One region of the Micromonospora sp. ATLC20 genome, then DNA from elsewhere that is predicted to be linked to it. Evidence: riboswitches for the same ligand, from Rfam matches in the RefSeq annotation. Region 1 holds a riboswitch; each other region holds the start of a gene.

Region 1 (3,205 bases):
AGCAGGGCGAGCACCGCCTCCGGGTCCTCGACGTGCGCGTTGTGGCCCAGCCCGGGCAGCGTCGCCACCGGCACGCCCAGTTCCTTGAGCTGCGCGTCGGTCACCATCGGGTCCGCCTCGCCGCGGGCCAGCAGCACCGGCACACCGGTGGCCGCCAGCAGCACCGGCAGCCGGGGCTCCCCGACCGCGAACGCGGCCGGGTCCATCGCGAGCCGCCAGCGGCCGTCCTCCCGCCGCAGTCCCGCGTCCACCACCGGGTGGTCCGGGGCGAACAGCCCGGCGAGCCCTGATACCCGCAGGTAGCGCCGGGCCGCCTCGTCACGGGTGGCGAACCAGGTGACCGGCCGGGCGGCCAGTTCCGCCGACTTCGCCAGCTCGGCCGGAGACCAGACCGCCTTGATGCCGAGCCCGACCACCGCGTCGACCGGAAGCCCGCGCTGCCGGGCCGCGAGCGCCAGCGCCACCACCCCGCCGAGCGAGTGCCCGAGCAGCACCAGCCGGTCGTCGGGGCCGAGCCGCACCGGCCCGAGCCCGTCCACCACGCGCTGGGCCAGGGCCTCGAACGAGTAGCCGGGCAGCGGCGGCGACCAGCCGTGACCGGCCAGGTCGGGGGCGAGCCAGCGGCCGGGCCAGCGGCGCTCCAGCAGCGGCGCCCAGGGCAGCCACACCTCGCCGGTGGCACCCATGCCGTGCAGGAGAATCAGGTGCCGCTTCCCCGTCGCATCGCCCATTGGCGCAGTCTGCCACCGCCCGCCCCGGACACGCGAGACCGAACCCCGCCGAACCCCTCGCCGCGGCTCCGGCCACCCACACTCCGCACTCACCCTCGATCTTGGAGTTGTGGCACCTTCCATAGCGGGCGAGCCGGGCATACTGGGTGCCACAAGTCCAAGATCGGCGCGCCAAGACGGCGTGAGGGCGGGGGCGGGACGAGGAAGGCCGGCGCCCCGGGTGGGGTGCCGGCCTTCGGGTGTGCGGGACGGTCAGGCGGAGTAGCCGCGGCTGGCGATCCAGTGCGCCAGGTCGATCGTGGTGACCCAGTACGACGGCAGCGACGGGTCGGCCGAGTCGGCGATCCGCACGGTCCGGCCGTCGTCCTTGTAGCCGACCACGGCGACGTAGTGGCCGCCCGGGAACGAGTGCCAGCCGCCGTTGGTGTCGGTGGCCGTACCGGCGACGTTCGCGACGACCCCGCGGCCGTTGCTGATCGCCTCGACCACATCGGCCTGGAGGCGGTCCATCTGGGCCGGGGTGGCAGTGCCGGGAATCATGCGGGTCCGGTACGGGTTGCCCTTGACCTGCTGGTTGAGCACCCGGGTGGTGTCCTCGGCCGAGTTGGTGCCCATCTCGGTGGTGCCGAGGGGGCCGGCGAGCGCGTCCTGGCTGCGCTCGATGCCGGCGGCGCTGAGCGCGTTGCGCACCGCGGCCGGGCCGCAGTAGAAGTAGTTGATCTGCGCCTGGTAGTCGTAGTCGAGCGACTTGCTCGACGGCGGCTTCGGCTTGGCCTTGGGCGTGGTGTCCGGATCGGCAGCGGCCTTCGCGGACGGGGAGGCGCTCGGCGACGCGCTGGGCGAGGCGGAGGCACTGGACGACGCCTGCGGCACGGCGATGCGGGCCTCGCTGCGGCTGGCGGGCTGCTCGCCGAGACGGGCGGAGCCGAGGTCGGCGACCGCGGCGGTGTTCTCCTGGACCGGGGCGTCGTCACCGGCGGTGGCGACGGTTCCGGCACCGGCGGCCAGCACGAGCGCGGCGGCCGATCCGGCGATGATCTGGTACGGGCGTTCGGTGACGATCCGTCGCAGCTGACGCTTCAGGTGGTGCTTCACAAAATCCTCCACGGGGCGTGAGCGGCACACACCGGCCCGGCACGCGGAGGAACTCACACGTGCTGGCGGGGCCGGATGGCCGGGGGATCGGGAACGCCCGTGATGCCGGGCGCCCAGGGGGCGGTTGCCGGTCGCGCGTCAGGCGCGCGCGGGCACCGCTTCGCCGTGGAGGCGGGGGGACGATCGAGGGGTGGGCAAGAGGGGTTACTCCTTCCGTGGCCGCCGACCGGGTTAGCTGACGGATTCGGGCGGGAAGTACGCCCTACCGCAGGCCGTCGGCCCGCGGATTCACCCCGATGGTGCTCATGGGTCCCCGGTTCGTGGAACACGATTAGGCGGGTCGGCGCGGCGTCGCCGTCGGCGATCGATTACCGCATCGGACGCGCCGACACTACCGGTGGGTATGTCCCCTGCCAAGCGCTCCCACCTGCGTAAACGTGATCCGCGGTAACGGATTTCGGAACACCCGGTTACTGACTTCGCTCAATGGGACAAGCAGTTTCGACGGCGCCCGGCGGCGGAAAGCGGACAGACGGCGAGCACCCGACCGGCAATCGCGGGACTCGATGACCCGTTCTGCGCCCGGCGCCCGTTTCGACGGCCCGGGTGACCGGGCTCACCACATTCCGGGTAACGATTCGGTCGAGACGAGACCTCAGCCGACCCGGGCCGGGCGCCAGCGGGCGTTACGGACCGTCGCGGCCACCGGCACGGCGCTCGCCGTCGCGCTCCGGTACGCCGGGGCGGGCCGCAGCGCCGCAGTGGCCGCGTACGCCTCGGCGGCGAGCGTCCGGGCGGCCTCGGCGGCCAGTTCGGCGTCCCGCCAGGCCGACCGCTCCCGCGCGGCGGCGCTCTCCCATCCGGCCCGGCGCCCGTCCCGGACGGTACGGGCCAGCATGATCTCCTGCTCGGCCGGGTGCCGGCGCGGATCCCACCCGTTGCGGCGCGCCAGCACGTCGGCGAGCTGACGGGCGGTCAGGTCGCCCCGCCAGTGCGCCGTCATGGCGGCGTGGTGCAGCCAGCGCTCCCGGGCCGCGTACTCGGCAGGGGTGCGCGGCGTGCGCGGGGCGGGCAGCGCGGCGGCACCGGCGAAGCGGCGGGCGGCGGCGTCCGCCTCGTCGTACGCGGTCCAGGCCCGGTCCGCCTCGTCCTGCGCGGCCAGCCACCGCTCCCGGCGGCGACGGGCCGTCTGGGCGGCTCCGGCTGCGGCCACCGCCACCTCCTCGGCGTACCGGATCAGGTCGTCGTGGCGGGCGGCGTCGGCGTCGGCCGGTTCGGGGGCGGCCTCCGGCACGGGGTCGCGTTCGGGCCGGGCGACGAGGGCGGCGAGCAGGCCGAGCGCGAGCAGCAGGAGGAAGGACCAGATGGCGGCGGCCTCG
Region 2 (3,205 bases), on a different contig from region 1:
CGTGCCAGCCGACGTCCTTGGTCTTGATGTGCTGGGCGATGTAGCCGTCCACCGAGCGCAGCGTGTAGTGCCAGCCCAGGTAGTCGGCCCGCTTCACCAGGTCGACGCTCGGGCCGAAGTAGCCCTCGGTGTCGTGGATGACGATGTACTCGATCTTCTGCTGCTTCGGCCGGTCGCCCAGGTCGTGGTTGCCGTAGTCGCCCGGGTCGTCGCTGAGCTGCTCGTACGGCGCGGGGATCCACTCGCAGGCCAGCCGCACCGGGCACTCCAGCCCGTCCGGCCGCTCGGCGTTGCGCAGGCCGAGGCGGGCCAGCCGGGAACGGTCCGGCGTCGCGGCGGTGGCGGCGAGCGTGACCCGCTGGCCGTCGTCGGTGGTCCGGCTGGCGCCCTGGCCGAGCTGGTCGTAGACCTCGTCGGCGAAGGCCGCCGCGGCGTCCGAGGTGTCCGCGCCGGAGTACCGGGCCACCGCGGCGTACCAGGCCGCCGGGTCGGTGCCGGCGCCGACCGGCCCGCCCAGAGCCTTCTGGTACGACGCCAGCAGCGCCGCGCCACCGCGGATGTTCGCGGCCGGGTCGGTGCGCAGCGTGCCCGCGTCGAGCCCGGTGAGCGCGGCGGCGGCGTCGAGCGTCTGGAGCGAGGCGGGCGGCAGCGGGGTCTCCCGCTCCGGCGCGGCGGCGGTGGCCGGGTCGAGCTTCAGCGGCCGGGAGTCGTCGCCGCGCGGGTCCTCGTCCTCGTCGACGTGGGCGCTGCCCGGCATGGCGAGGATGTGCGCGGCGTCGGTCAGGTGCATCGGGCCGTAGCCGCCGCTGGTGCTCGGCTGCCCGGGGTGGGTGTCCCAGCGGGACTCCAGATAGGAGACGCCGAGCAGCACGTTCTGCGGCACGCCGTACTCGGCCGCCGCGGCGGCGTATTGTTGTTGCCTGTCGCTCGCGGGCGCGGACGTGTCCGGCGCGGCGGTCACCGGGCCGGTCGTCGCCAGCGCGGTGGCTGTCGCCACTGCGGCGGCGAGCAGTATCCGTCTGCCCGACGGCGGGGCGGAGAGGTGCATCGAACCTCCTGGACAGGGATGGGGGTCACTGCGTCTCCACCCTCACTCCGCACACCCACGGGGGTCAATACCTTTCCAGTGAGTAATCAGCCTTGAAAGAAAATTTCACCTCCGACCTGGGTGCGGCCCGTCATCGCGTACGGAGTGTCACGCCGCTGGAAGTTGCGGATCGATAACGGTGGTCCCTACTCTGGTGAATCGTCGGCCGCACGTCTCACCGTCCAACCCGGTCGGTGACGGTCCGACACCGCCGAGTCGCCTCCGGGCGAGCCGGGGAACCAGGTACCTGGGGTGAATCCGCAGCGATGCGGTAGGGCGGCTCCCTTCCCGCCCGAATCCGTCAGCTAACCCGGTAGGCGGTACGGAAGAAGGAGTACGGACGCCCGGTGGCACTCCATGCCCCGCGGCCGTCGTCGAGCCGGTCGGTCGACCGGTCCACGGCTGTGCCGCGTACCCGCTGGTCCCGCTTCACCACAGCCCTCGCCGCCCTCGTCGGCACCGCAGTCGTCCTGACCGGCGGCGCCACGGCGGCACACGCCGAACCCTCGGTCGCCGAGATCGAGGCCCAGATCGACCGCGACTGGAACAAGCTCGAACCGGTCATCGAACAGGTGAACGCCGTACGCGAGCAGCTCGCCGCGCGGCGCAAGCAGGCCGACGTGCTCGGCCGGCAGATCGCACCCCTCCAGGCCCGGGTGGACGCCGCACTCGGTCAGGTCGGCGGGCTCGCCGCCGACGCCTACAAGGGCGACAACCTCTCCACAGTGAACGCGCTGCTGGGCAGCCGCTCACCCGGTGACCTGGTCACCGGCCTGGAACTGCTCGACCGCTTCGCGCACCGCCAGCACGAGCAGGTGCGCTCCGTCGCCGCGCTGCGCGACGAGCTGGCGGCGAAGAAGAAGCCGCTGGACGAGATGATCGCCGGGCTGGCGCGTACCGAGGCCCAGCTCGCGGCGAAGAAGAAGCAGATCGACGCCGAGATCGCCAAGTTGGAGAAGCTGCGGCTCAAGGTGTACGGCAAGGGCGGCGGCGGCCCGCTGCGCCCGGCGCCGTGCCCGGCCGGCTACCCCGGCGGCCCGGCCGGTGCGGCGGTCAAGTTCGCCTGCGCCCAGATCGGCAAGATCTACGTCTGGGGCGCGGCCGGGCCGGACCACTTCGACTGCTCGGGCCTCACCATGGCGGCTTGGGCCAAGGGCGGCGTCTCGCTGCCGCACAGCGCACGCCAGCAGCACGGCGTGACGAAGCGGATCAGCCGGGCCGAGCTGCGCGCCGGTGACCTCGTCTTCTACTACGGCGACCTGCACCACGTGGCGATGTACGTGGGCGACGGCTGGGTGGTACACGCCTCCCAGTCCGGCAAGCCGATCACCATGAAGCGGGTCGACGACGGCGACATCAACAGCTACGGCCGTCCCGGCTGAGGTGTAAGGAAGGGCCCCCCTCTTAACGCCTCCGGTAGAGGAGGGGGCCCCTATTAACAACTGCGGGTGCCGTCAGCGCGTCGGCCAGGTGCGCCAGCTCTGCCAGGACCGGCTCGGCGTCGGACCGCGCTGCCCCTGGTAACGCGAGCCGTAGACGGCCGAGCCGTACGGGTGCTCGGCCGGCGAGGAGAGCCGGAAGATGCAGAGCTGCCCGATCTTCATGCCCGGCCAGAGCGTGATCGGCAGGTTCGCCACGTTCGACAGCTCCAGCGTGACGTGGCCGGAGAAGCCGGGGTCGATGAAACCTGCTGTCGAGTGGGTCAGCAGCCCCAGCCGCCCCAGGCTCGACTTGCCCTCCAGCCGGCCGGCGAGCTGGTCACCCAGCGAGATCACCTCAAGCGTGGAGGCGAGCACGAACTCGCCCGGGTGCAGCACGAACGGCTGCCCCTCCGGCACCTCCACCATCGACGTCAGGTCGTCCTGCTGCACCGACGGGTCGATGTGTGTGTAGAGGTGGTTGTTGAAGACCCGGAACAGCCGGTCCAGGCGTACGTCGATGCTCGACGGCTGCACCAGCGTGGGCTCGAAGGGCTCCAGCGCGAGCGTGCCGGCCTTGATCTCGGAGATCAGGTCGCGGTCGGAGAGCAGCATCGGAACACCATAGCGACCGGTACGGGTGACCTGCGTGTCGCACTACATCTTCGTACACGTGTTCGATAGAGTGTCCACATGGCTT
Region 3 (3,205 bases), on a different contig from region 1:
CGGCCCGCGCCCGGCCCGGCGAGACAGTGCCCTGCTTGACCTGTTCCAGCAGATCGCGCACCTGGGCCAGCTCCTGGCGCAGGTGGTCGTGCACGTCCACCAGATGCTGCCCGGCGGCCTGTCCGCGGGCCGGGTAGACGCGCCCGGCCGGCGGCGGCGGGGCGCTCGGGCGGGTGGACTCGTCCCAGGGGCGGCGCGCGCTCAGGCGTACCCCCGGGTCGGGGGTGGGGGTGACGCCGAGCGTGCTCGGGCCGGCGGCGGCGGTCTGCTCGTCGGCGGCCGTGCGGGTTCCGCCGGCGGGCGCGGTGCGCTCGGCGGCGACCAGCTCCCGCACGGCGGGCGCGACCTCCTGGCCGAAGATCTGGATCGCGCGCGGCTCGTCGCTGCCGAGGATGAACGTGGTGATGCCGTGCTCCAGGGTGAGCCCGGCCAGCTCCTCCACCCACTGCTCCGGCGGCCCGGCCAGGAAACCGGCCGACGAGCGGGCGAACGTGCCGGTCACGTTGAGCATGCGGCGGATCGCGGCCGGGTCGCGCCCGGCGGCCTGAGCGCCCTCGTCGACGAGCGCGTTCAGGGCGGGCAGCTCGTCGGGGCCCTTCGGCAGATACGACAGGGACGGCAGCCAGCCGTCCGCGGCGCGCCCGACCAGGCGCAGCATGCGCGGCTTGTACGCGCCGACCCAGATGCCCACCGGGTGCGCGGGCGCCGGACCGCGCTTGGCGCCGACCACCCGGTAGTGCTCGCCGTCGACGCGGATCATGCCGCGACGGTCGGTCTCCCAGACCTCGCGGATCACCCGGATCGCCTCGTCGAGGGCCTCGACGGCGGCGCCGGGGGACAGGCGTCGCCCGCCCGCCGCCTCGATCGCGTCCCAGAACGCGCCCGCACCGAGTCCCAGCTCGACCCGGCCGCCGGTGAGCAGGTCCAGGCTGGCGACGCTGCGGGCCAGCACCACCGGCTGGCGCAACGGCAGGTTGAGGACGTTTCCGGCCAGGCGGATACGTTCGGTCGCGGCGGCCACGTAGGACATCAGCGTCCAGGTGTCCAGGAAGCCCGGCTGGTACGGGTGGTCCTGGAACGTGAGCAGGTCCAGCCCGACCTGCTCGCAGAGCCGGGCCAGCGCCACCACCTGGTCGGGCTGCCCGGCGGCGGGGGTGATGAAGCCGCCGAAGGTCAGCTCGTGTCCGTGATCGGTCATCCGTCAAGCCCTCCCGTGATCTTGCCTGGCCCTGCCACCGTAGCGCCGCCGCCGGTCGCCCGGCCGGGTGAAGAGCGTCACAAGAAGTAGACGATCGTCACAAATCGCTCCTAGCGTCGGTTTCGTTCGCAGACGCGGACACCGCAGGCCGGAAACGCCAAATCCCGCCGCCGGCCCCGGTAACCGAACCTCGTGCGGGAGCGGGGGAACCACACGTTCCACGGTGCATCGTCACCTCGGGGTGAAGCCGCCACCGGCGGCCGGGCTCCTCGGCCCGAACCCGACAGCTCACCTCGTCGGCGTGGAGGAATCCACATGGCAACTGAATACTCAGCCCGAAGCCGCCGTACCGCTCTCGGAGCGGTCCTGGCCGGCGCCGCCGTCGGCGCCGCTACCCTCTTCGGCCCGGCCGCTCCGGCCAGCGCGGGCGTCAACTGGGACGCGGTCGCGCGCTGCGAGTCAGGCGGCAACTGGAAGATCAACACCGGTAACGGCTACTACGGCGGGCTCCAGTTCTCCCGCACCACCTGGAACGGCTACGGCGGCCAGAAGTACGCCGCGCGCGCCGACCTGGCCAGCCGGTCCGAGCAGATCGCCGTCGCGGAGAAGGTGCTGCGCGGCCAGGGCATCGGCGCGTGGCCGGTCTGCGGCAAGAAGGGCGGCTCGGCCAGCACGGCGACCCGGTCCGAGCGGGCCACCACGAAGGCGGCACCGAGGAAGGCGGCGCCGAAGCGGGCCGCCGCGACGAAGGCCGCGCCGGAACGCGCCACGACGAAGGCGGCGCCGCGGCCGTCGTCCGGCGCCGGGACGTACGTGGTCCGGCGCGGGGACACGCTGTCGGAGATCGCCGTGGCGCAGCGCGTCGACGGCGGCTGGCGTGCCCTGCACGAGCGCAACCGTGCAGTGGTCGGCGACGACCCGGGCCTGATCTTCCCCGGTCAGCAGCTGCGCCTGCGCTGACCTCGTCCGAGCGCCCGGCCGGTTCGCCCCGGCCGGGCGCCCGGCCGTCCGCGACACGCCGCGTGGCCGGTGTCCGGCCTGCTCGCGGCGCCGGGACGCGACCCGGACCGGCCGGTGACGGCGATTCGTCGGAGCCGGTTGCTAGGGTCACGCATGCTCGGCTAAGACGTGAAGAAAGCGCGGATATGACCAACGACCCGTTCTCGGCGGCCGCGAGCATCGACGAGCTGCTGACCCGCACGCAGCAGGCGCTCACCGCGATGCGCTCCCGGGCCTCGGCACACGCCGACGGCGAGCCGGGCGACCTGCTGCTCGCCGAGGGCACTGCAGCCGGCGGCCGGGTCCGCGCGGTCGCCGTCCAGGGTGGCCGGCTCGATTCCGTGACGATCGACCCGGAGCTGGCCGGCGAGCCCCTCGACGTCCTCTGCGGACACCTCGTGACCGCCGCCAACGCCGCGTTGTCCGAGCTGGACGACCGGGTCAGCGCGTCGGCCCGGGCCGACGCCGACGCGCTCGCCGCCCGGCTCGGCAGCATGGGCGACCAGGCCGAGCTGTTCGGCCGCGCGATGCACGAGGCGGCCGCGCGGATCCACCGCGACCGCGGCGCTGGTTCCCGGGCCGGGCGCGCGGTCTGACCCGACCGCACACGCCCCGGCACGACGAGGCGCCGCACCCGCACGCGGCGCCGACCACGCGCGACGCGGCACCGGCCTGACACGACGAGGCGGCCGGCCGCCGGGAGGACGACGACCGGCCGCGCTACGCCACGGTCAGCTCAGGGTGACCGCGGTGTCGTCGACGACGAAGGACGTCTGCAACGAGCTGTCCTCCACGCCGCTGAACGAGATGGTCGCCGTGGTGCCCGCCAGCGACGAGACGTCGAAGGACCGCTGCACGTAGCCGGTGGCCTTGTTCAGGTTTGAGTACGTGGCCAGCGTGGTGCTGCCCGCCTTGACGGTGAGCTTGTCGTACGCGGTGCTGGTGGTCGACTCCGCGCTGTCGATGTGCAGCCAGAAGCTCAACGTCGCCCGGCATCCGGCCGGGATC

Evidence for each region. A riboswitch is a leader RNA that binds a small molecule or an ion and turns the genes downstream of it on or off. The one in region 1 is predicted to bind cyclic di-AMP.
Region 2: another riboswitch for cyclic di-AMP. It lies ahead of AC2CHG_RS10415 (C40 family peptidase); the one in region 1 lies ahead of AC2CHG_RS13845 (C39 family peptidase).
Region 3: another riboswitch for cyclic di-AMP. It lies ahead of AC2CHG_RS15090 (LysM peptidoglycan-binding domain-containing protein); the one in region 1 lies ahead of AC2CHG_RS13845 (C39 family peptidase).

What each region holds. Positions count from the first base shown of each region.
Region 1 is NZ_JBXUOV010000052.1:242-3,446, reverse strand. Features, by position in the region: gene AC2CHG_RS13850 (alpha/beta fold hydrolase) at 1-731, opposite strand, end outside; gene AC2CHG_RS13845 (C39 family peptidase) at 984-1,838, opposite strand; cyclic di-AMP (ydaO/yuaA leader) riboswitch at 2,032-2,174, opposite strand; gene AC2CHG_RS13840 (hypothetical protein) at 2,482-3,205, opposite strand, start outside.
Region 2 is NZ_JBXUOV010000033.1:27,612-30,816, reverse strand. Features, by position in the region: gene AC2CHG_RS10420 (N-acetylmuramoyl-L-alanine amidase) at 1-1,048, opposite strand, end outside; cyclic di-AMP (ydaO/yuaA leader) riboswitch at 1,287-1,421, shown strand; gene AC2CHG_RS10415 (C40 family peptidase) at 1,435-2,469, shown strand; gene dcd (dCTP deaminase) at 2,542-3,120, opposite strand; gene AC2CHG_RS10405 (pyridoxamine 5'-phosphate oxidase family protein) at 3,199-3,205, shown strand, end outside.
Region 3 is NZ_JBXUOV010000060.1:16,757-19,961, forward strand. Features, by position in the region: gene AC2CHG_RS15085 (LLM class flavin-dependent oxidoreductase) at 1-1,198, opposite strand, end outside; cyclic di-AMP (ydaO/yuaA leader) riboswitch at 1,370-1,515, shown strand; gene AC2CHG_RS15090 (LysM peptidoglycan-binding domain-containing protein) at 1,514-2,158, shown strand; gene AC2CHG_RS15095 (YbaB/EbfC family nucleoid-associated protein) at 2,344-2,793, shown strand; gene AC2CHG_RS15100 (M4 family metallopeptidase) at 2,929-3,205, opposite strand, start outside.